2 regions of the Nitratireductor sp. J20-h4 genome follow, and region 2 is predicted to be linked to the other one. Evidence: predicted binding sites of a transcription regulator. Region 2 holds the regulator's gene; the other holds the start of a gene.

Region 1 (4,188 bases), on a different replicon from region 2:
GGACGCCGGTCTGCCGGGAGGCTTCGAGCGCCCTGACGATACCGGCGAGCGAATTTCGATCGACGACACCGAGCGCCTCGATGCCGAGTTCGGCGGCGCGCGCGAAGAGCTCATCGCAACTGCTGGCACCGCGCAGAAACGAGAAATGCGTCGTGACCTGCAGTTCGGCATAGCGGGGCCCGCTCATCCGAAGATCCCGTGCAGGAACCAGCGTTGCGAACCGCTGTCCTCGTGCTCGCCGTCGCCGGACCGGAAGAGCCAGTAGCGTTCGCCGGTCTCGTCCTCGACCCGGAAATAATCCCGGACCGTCGTCAGTTCGGCATCGCGCTTCCACCATTCTCCGCGGATCCGTTCCGGACCGTCGGCGCGGCGGACCCGGCGCCGCACGCCGCGCCAGGTGAACCAGACGGGCGGATGGTCGGGCAGAAGCGCCATGGTCTCGACGGGCTCGGGCCGGGGCAGGAGCCGCGGTGGCCGTGGCCAGTCGCCCTCCCAGGTCAGCCCGGTTTCCGGCGCCAGCGGCGGAATGCGCGCGACGGACCGTTCCGGCACATCGCTTTGCACCGGCGTGAACCGGCACAGCATCCTGTCGCCGATCCGGTTGGCGAGCACATCGACGAGGTCGGAAACGTCCGGTTCGGGTTCCTCGACCAGGGAGGAGATCGTCTGTCTTTCGCGAACCGGCTCGGTCTGGATGGCGACCAGCACCATGATTTCGATTCCGAACCCCGGATCGACGGTTTCCAGCTTGTCGCGGAAGAGCCGGGTCAGTCGCTTGGGATCCCGCACCGGCTGGGCCATGCCGATCCGCACGTATTGCATGGTGTTGTCGACCCGATGGAACAGGAGATCGAGCCGCCGCGCGCCAAGCCCGGCTTTCTCGAGTTCAGCGCAAAGAGCATCGACCAGTTTGGCGATATAGCGGGCGATGGTTTCGGCGGCGCCGATCGGCTCCCCGAAAACCTTGCGCGCCTCGATCAGCTCGGGCGACCGGACGGGATCGACCGGCTCGGCGATCCGGCCAAGCGCCTGGTCCAGACGGCGTCCGATCTCCGGACCGAAACGCAGCGTCAGAGGCGCGCGCGGCTGCTCGAGGAGTTCGCCCACCGTCTCGAAACCGAGGGTGATCAGGCCGGACACCGTTTCGGCATCGAGCCGGAGCGCCTGCAGCGGCAGGGTCCGAAGCATGGCTTCACCCTCGCCTGGCGGAATGATGATGGCCGGCCGGGCGACAAACCGGGCTGCGGCATGGGCCGCGCCCCAGGTATCGGCGACTGCCGCCCGGGCTTCGACGCCGGAGGCGGCAAAGCGTTTGATCATGTCGGCAAGCATGGCCGCCTCCCCGCCATGCAGATGATCGGCGCCGGTCGTGTCGATGACCAGCCCGTCCGGCGGGTCGGCCATCACCACGGGCGAAATCCGCTGCAGCGCCCAGAGCGCCAGCTTGGTCAGACCCTCCGCCTCGGCGACGGGATCGCTATCGGCGATGATCAAACCGGGCACCAGGGCCTGCGCCTTGGTGACGGCCATGCCGATACGCACGCCAAGCCGTTCGGCATTGGCATCGAGCGCGATGATCAGACGGCGGCGGCCGGTTCGTCCCGCCATGACGAGCGGCGCATCAGCCGGAGGCGATGCGTCGCCCGATTTCCTTCTGAGGCGATCCGTGGGCCACCTCGGAAGGAAGAGCGAGACGACCCGTGTCATCACACGCCTCCACTTCAAAATCTGCACTTTCGCCGGCGCGGCATCTTATGAGTTCGACCAGCCAGCGGGCCCGGCCAAGACCCGGAACCGGCAGGGGCCGCGACGGCAGGACGGAAACCCTCCAGCGGCTGACGCTGGCCGTCGGTTGCCCGAAATCCCCGGCTTCGGTCTGCCGGCGCCACCGGCGCAGCGCCACGCCGATGGTGTTGGAGCTCTCGGCCGCCAGCTGCAGACGGCGCGAAGCAGTCATCGAGAGGCGTGCCGTCTCGGCAACGACGGCGCCGAGCCCGCCATGACGCAAACCTTCCTCGAAACAGGCGAGCAGCGCCTTCTCGTCGCCGGCCTCGACATGGATCACCCGGTCGGGCGCAAGGCCGGCCTGGGCGATCGCCGGCGCGAACAGATCGGGCCTTGTGACCACCCAGAGCACCTTGCCCTTCGTGCGCGCCGCGATCCCGGCCGTAAACAGCGCGGCCGCTGCCCCATCCACGGCACCATTGCCGCCGCCCGCCACCTCATGCAGACAGCCAAGCCCCAGCCCTCCTCCCGGAAGCCTTCGGTCGATGTCACTCAGGCCGAAGGGCAGAACCGAGCGCGCGCGTCCTCCCGGACCTTCGAGATGCGCGATGCGCTCTCGAAGCTCGGAAATAGCGGGACTGACCGAATGGCTCGGCATGGTGCGGAAAGGTCCCCTTTAGGGCTTTGCAACGGCGAAAATCTCCGGTATGTTCATTATTTGTTCTCTTTCCGGTTTTGAGTCAATCGGACTCTTTGATGGGCTCGGGTCACCTCGACCGGCAGAAAACGCCGATGCGTGGGACGCGCATCGTTGATTCCCAAGGGTTTGAGGCGGGTCGGGATGAGCGCAGCGCATCTGGAAAAATTGAATGACAATCAGCGGGCGGCGGTCCTGCACGGCATCGATTTGCCCGATGGCGGCATCGGCGGGCCGTTACTGATCATCGCCGGCGCGGGCTCCGGGAAAACCAATACACTTGCCCATCGTGTCGCCCAGCTCGTGATTTCGGGAGCCGATCCGCGGCGCATTCTTTTGATGACCTTTTCGCGCCGCGCGGCAGCCGAAATGGGAAAACGGGTCGAGCGGATTTGCGCGAAAGCACTTGGCGACAAGGCCGGTATCATGGCAGACGGGCTTGCCTGGTCGGGCACGTTTCACGGGATCGGTGCCCGGCTGCTCAGGGAATACGCGATCGAACTCGGCCTCGATCCGCAATTCACCATCCATGACCGCGAGGACTCGGCCGACCTGATGAACCTCGCCCGGCATGATCTGGGGTTCTCGAAGACGGAAAACCGGTTTCCCGCAAAGGGCACCTGTCTTTCCATCTATTCGCGCACCGTCAATGCCGAGGCGCCGCTGGATGAAATCCTCAGGGCGAACTTCCCGTGGTGTGCCGCGTGGGAAAAGGAGCTGAAGGACCTGTTCGCAGCCTATGTCGAGGCCAAGCAGATCCAGAACGTCCTCGATTATGACGATCTGCTGCTCTACTGGGCGCAGACCATGGGCGATCCCGTGCTTGCCGACGAGATCGGCGGACGCTGGGACCATGTTCTCGTCGATGAATATCAGGATACCAACCGGCTGCAGTCGTCGATCCTGATGGCGCTCAAGCTCGGTGGCCGCGGCCTGACGGTCGTCGGCGACGACGCACAGGCGATCTATTCGTTCCGCGCCGCCACGGTTCGCAACATCCTCGACTTCCCGAATGAATTCTCGCCGAAGGCCGACGTGATCACGCTCGACCGCAATTACCGCTCGACGCAGCCCATTCTCGCGGCCGCCAACGGCGTCATCGGTCTCGCGCAGGAGCGCTACACGAAAGACCTCTGGACGGAACGAGCCTCCAACGAAAAGCCGCGACTGGTGACCGTCCGCGATGAAGGGGATCAGGCGCGCTTTGTCGCCGACGAGGTCCTCGACAACCGCGAGGGCGGCATGCGGCTGAAGGACCAGGCCGTTCTGTTCCGGGCGAGCCATCACAGCGGCCCGCTGGAGGTGGAGCTGACCCGCCGGAACATTCCCTTCGTCAAGTTCGGGGGCCTGAAATTCCTCGATTCCGCCCATGTGAAGGACATGCTCGCGGCGCTGCGGTTCGCCCAGAACATACGCGACCGCGTGGCGGGCTTCCGGCTGATGCAGCTCCTGCCGGGCGTCGGGCCGGCGTCGGCGCAGACGGCACTCGATGCGGTTGCCGAAACGGCCGATCCCGTCGAGACGCTTGCTGCCCTGCCCGCGCCGTCGCGTGCCGCGGCCGACTGGCCGGGTCTCGTATCGCTGATCGCGGACCTCCGCACCGCCAACATGGGCTGGCCGGCAGAGATGGGACGGATCAGGTCATGGTATGAGCCGCATCTGGAACGCATCCATGAAGATTTCGAGATGCGCCGCGCGGATCTGTTGCAGCTTGAGGACATCGCCGCCGGCTATCCGTCGCGCGAACGATTCCTGACCGAGCTGAC
Region 2 (4,188 bases):
ACCATGGCGGTCCACATCCTCGATCTGGCGATGAACGTTCCCGGCGGCGACGGCAACGCGTTCGCGACCGCCACGGTGCTCTTGGTCTCGGTCGCCGCCGTCGTCGCTCTGTTTACGGCTTTGGACGGCAAGCAAGGCAGGGAGTTCGTATGAACGTGCAAACCACAGGCCCCCGGACGATCGATGTGTCGCCGGGCCGCGTCGAAGCGAGCCATATTCGCGTCGAAAACCTCACGATTGCCTACGGCGCCCTCACCGCCTTGTCCGACGTCACCTTGTCGATCCCGCCTGGACGCATCACCGCGCTGATCGGCCCGTCGGGCTGCGGCAAGACCAGCCTGCTGACCTGCCTCAACCGTTTGATCGACCTGATCCCGGGCGCCAGGGTGACGGGCCGCATCCTTGTGCGCGACACCGACGTGCTGGGGCGGGATGCCGACCTGCTGCGCTTGCGCAAGCGCGTCGGCATGGTGTTTCAGAAACCGAACCCGTTTCCGTTCTCGATCCGCCGCAATTTTGATATCGTGTTGAGCGAGTTCGGCGTGCGTCGGCGAGCCGACCGCGAGGCGCGCATCGACGAGTGCCTGCGCGCCGTCGGCCTCCAGGCGGAGATCGGTCACCGGCTCGACATGTCGGCCTGCGCGCTGTCCGGCGGTCAGCAGCAGCGCCTGTGCATTGCCAGGGCGCTGGCGACGCGGCCGGAAATTCTGCTTCTGGACGAACCGTGCAGTGCGCTCGACCCGATGTCGACGATGACGATCGAGCGCCTGCTGCTGAAACTCAAGGACAGCGTCACGCTGGTGATCGTCACGCACAATCTGTCGCAGGCAAGACGGATTGCCGACCGGTGCGCGCTGTTCTGGACGCGGTGCGGGACCGGCTATCTGCTCGAGCACGGCACGATGGCCGATCTGTCGGAACGGCCGCAAAACCAGGTCACGGACGACTATCTCAACGGACGAGTGGCGTAACGCCGGGTCGTACACCGCCGAGCGCCCCGACACCGGACGCCCCCCGGCCCCGCGGGCATCGCGCTGACGGGCAGGTCGTGCGCAACTGGCCGCCCGCAGCCCTTGCCGGCGTCCGCCTCGGACATTCAACGGTCGGACACTTGCGGAACAAGGTGAGAACAGATAGAGTTTGTTCTGGTTTTGTTTGTCGATGATTCCGCTGGGGGCGACCATGCTAACCCGAAAACAACACGAACTGCTGCTGTTCATCCATCAACGACTGAAGGAGACCGGCATCCCGCCCTCCTTCGACGAGATGAAGGAAGCGCTCGATCTGGCCTCCAAATCTGGTATCCACCGGCTGATCACCGCACTGGAGGAGCGCGGCTTCATCCGCCGGCTGCCCAATCGCGCCCGCGCGCTGGAAGTGCTGCGCCTGCCGGAATCGATCTCGCCGGGGCTCGGGCGACCGCGCAGCTTTTCGCCGAGCGTCATCGAGGGCAGTCTCGGCAAACCGAAACCCAAACCGGCCCCGCCCGTGTCGGACAATGACGATGCCGGCGGCGTGTCGGTGCCGGTCATGGGGCGGATCGCCGCCGGCGTGCCGATCGACGCCATCCAGCACCAGACGCACGCGATCACCGTGCCGCCCGACATGCTGTCGGCCGGCGACCATTACGCGCTCGAGGTGCGCGGCGATTCGATGATCGACGCCGGCATTCTCGACGGCGACACCGTCATCATTCGCAGCGCGGCGACCGCCAATCCCGGCGACATCGTGGTGGCGCTGGTGGAAGACGCCGAGGCGACCCTGAAACGGTTTCGGCGCAAGGGCGCCTCGATCGCGCTCGAGGCCGCCAACCCGGCCTATGAGACCCGTATCTACGGCCCCGATCAGGTCAAGGTGCAGGGACGGCTGGTCGGCCTAATCCGCCGCTACTGATTTTTCCCCGGCGCCGGGCGCGCCGGGCGGGTTTCGGCCGGAGCCGGCCGGTCCGCGGCCGCGTTCCGGGCCAGCCATCCCGTTGCGACGGCTGACGGCTCAGGTCTTGCCGCCCGTGGCGTCCTTCCCGCCTTTGCGTTTTTTGTCCTTCGTGCCTTTCTTGCCGCGTTTGTAGGGCGCGAGCCCGCGCGCTTCGCGCGAGAATTTGCGGTGCGCGAACCATGGCCGTTCGTTCCGCGGCAGGGCGAAGCGCGCTTCGGCGCGCAGCGGTTCTTCGCTCGCGCTGGCGCCCTCGGTTCCAACCTGCTTGAAACGCACCTCGAGACTGCCGCGGCGGGCGAGATCGCGGGCCGTCACGACAAGAACGTTTCTTGCCCGGCACGGATTGGCGGCGGTCGCGTCGGCGATCACGATCACGCTCGCCCGGCCGCAATATGGCGCGGCCGCGGCCTGGGTTTCGGCGTGCACCACCATGGCGCCGCGTGGATCGACGGCCTCGCAGGTCGCAGCGTCGCAGACAAAGCGCGGGTCGGCGCCGGCCTTGCCGCCGGGTTTTGCGTCGGACGCGGCCCGGTCGGGGCGCTCGAGCGGTTTGACGAAGCCCGTCGCCGCGCGCGCTTTTTGCCAGATGCCGATGGTAAAACCGTTCGGCCGCGCGCGGTTGACGGCGAGCCGGCCGTCATGGCGCATGATCGCGGCCAGTCGCGCGTCCTCCGACACCATCAGGTCGGGCGGCGTGCGCGCGGCGAACGCCGCAATTCCGGCCAGTGCGAGCGGCAGCGCCAGCCAGCGCAGGCCGGTGGTGGCGATGGTGGCGGCCAGAAGCGCGCCGGTGAACAGGATCAGCGCCAGCGGCGGCATCGCGCCAACGGCGTCGATCGGGCTGTGCTCGGAGACCCGGCGCGCCACCGCCACCATGATGGCGATCCCCTGGCCCATCACCGCCAGCGCCGGTCCCTCCAGCCCGACCGGCATCAGCACGCCGGCGGCGACGGCCGGCGGCATGATCAGCGTCGAGACGACCGGCATGGCGGCGAGGTTGGCGATCAGCCCCAGCGGGGCGATGCGGTGGAAATGCCAGATCGCGTAGACCGTGGTCGCGCCGCCCGCGATCAGCGACGTGGCGGCGATGCCGAGTAGAAAATAGGTCAGGCCGCGGCCGGCCTTGCGCAGCGCGCCCTGCGGTGGCGCGCGGCCGGCGCGCCGGCCGGCCGAGGTCCGGGTTGTCCAGCCGGCATAGGCCGCAATCAGCGCCGCGGTTGCGGCGAACGACATCTGAAAACTCGGCCCGACCACTTCGTGCGGCGCCAGCGCGGCGATGATCAGCGCGGCAATCGCCAGATTACGCATGGTGATCGCCGCGCGGTCGAACAACAGCGCGATCAGCATCACCGCGATCATGATGAAGGAACGCTGGGCGGCAACCGCCGCGCCGGAAATCGCCAGATAATAGGCGGCTGCCGCCAGCGCCAGCGCGGCGGCGTATTTTTTGACCGGATGGCGCGAGGCAAAGCCCGGCGCAAGCGCGAACAGCGCCCGCAGCGCCAGCATCACCGTGCCGGCGACCAGCGCCATGTGCAGCCCGGAGATCGACAGGATATGCGCCAGTCCGGCCCGGCGCAGCGCCTCCTCGACCTCCTCGGGAATGCCGGCGCGGGTGCCGGCGATCAGCGCGGCGGCGATCTCGCCCTCCGCGCCCGCGATATGGCGCCGGATCCGGCCGGCGATTGCTTGGCGCATATTGGCCAAGCCGGCGGCGAGACGCCCGGGCGCGCCGGCCGTGCCGGCGGACGGGCGTTTTTCGGGCGTGCCGAGGAAAAATCCGGTCGCGCCGATGCCGGCCATGTAGCTTTCGAACGCGAAATCATAGCCGTAGGGCCTGACCGGTCCGGAAGGCGGGAAAAGCCGCACGACGCCATGAATGCGCTCGCCGGCGGCGATGCCGGGATCGGCGCGCGCGGTGACGCGGACACGATCGGGCGCGTAGCGCAGCAGCGGCCGGCGCGTCGCCTCGACATCGATCGTGAAGCGGGTGCGTCCGCTCGCCTGGTGCTCGACCCTGACCACCCGTCCGGTCAGGACGGTCGAGACGGCGGAGCCCAGCATGGCGGTGTCGGCGCGCACGGTTTCAACCTTGCCGGCGACTGCGCCGGCCGCTGCAAACGCGAACGCCGCGCAAAGCCGTGCCGCGACCCCGTGTCGGGCGACAAGAAACCAGCCCGCCACCGGCCCGACAAGCGCGGCCGCAAGCAACGGCCAGCCCGGCTCGAAGGGCAGCGCGAAATAGAGGGCGGC

Evidence for each region. Region 2 encodes LexA, which represses DNA repair genes until DNA is damaged. Its sites were predicted from a motif close to TGTTCNNNNTGTGTTCNG; they were not measured.
Region 1: the regulator LexA is predicted to act here: its motif matches at 2,434-2,451, upstream of ACT2B0_RS22355 (ImuA family protein).

Annotation. Positions count from the first base shown of each region.
Region 1 covers NZ_JBQUVI010000001.1:177,053-181,240, reverse strand. The annotation lists gene ACT2B0_RS22365 (error-prone DNA polymerase) at 1-187, opposite strand, end outside; gene ACT2B0_RS22360 (Y-family DNA polymerase) at 184-1,707, opposite strand; gene ACT2B0_RS22355 (ImuA family protein) at 1,622-2,383, opposite strand; gene ACT2B0_RS22350 (ATP-dependent helicase) at 2,567-4,188, shown strand, end outside.
Region 2 covers NZ_CM165557.1:1,791,107-1,795,294, reverse strand. The annotation lists gene ACT2B0_RS08770 (PstA family ABC transporter permease) at 1-153, shown strand, start outside; gene ACT2B0_RS08765 (phosphate ABC transporter ATP-binding protein) at 150-971, shown strand; gene lexA (transcriptional repressor LexA) at 1,183-1,893, shown strand; gene ACT2B0_RS08755 (ComEC/Rec2 family competence protein) at 1,993-4,188, opposite strand, start outside.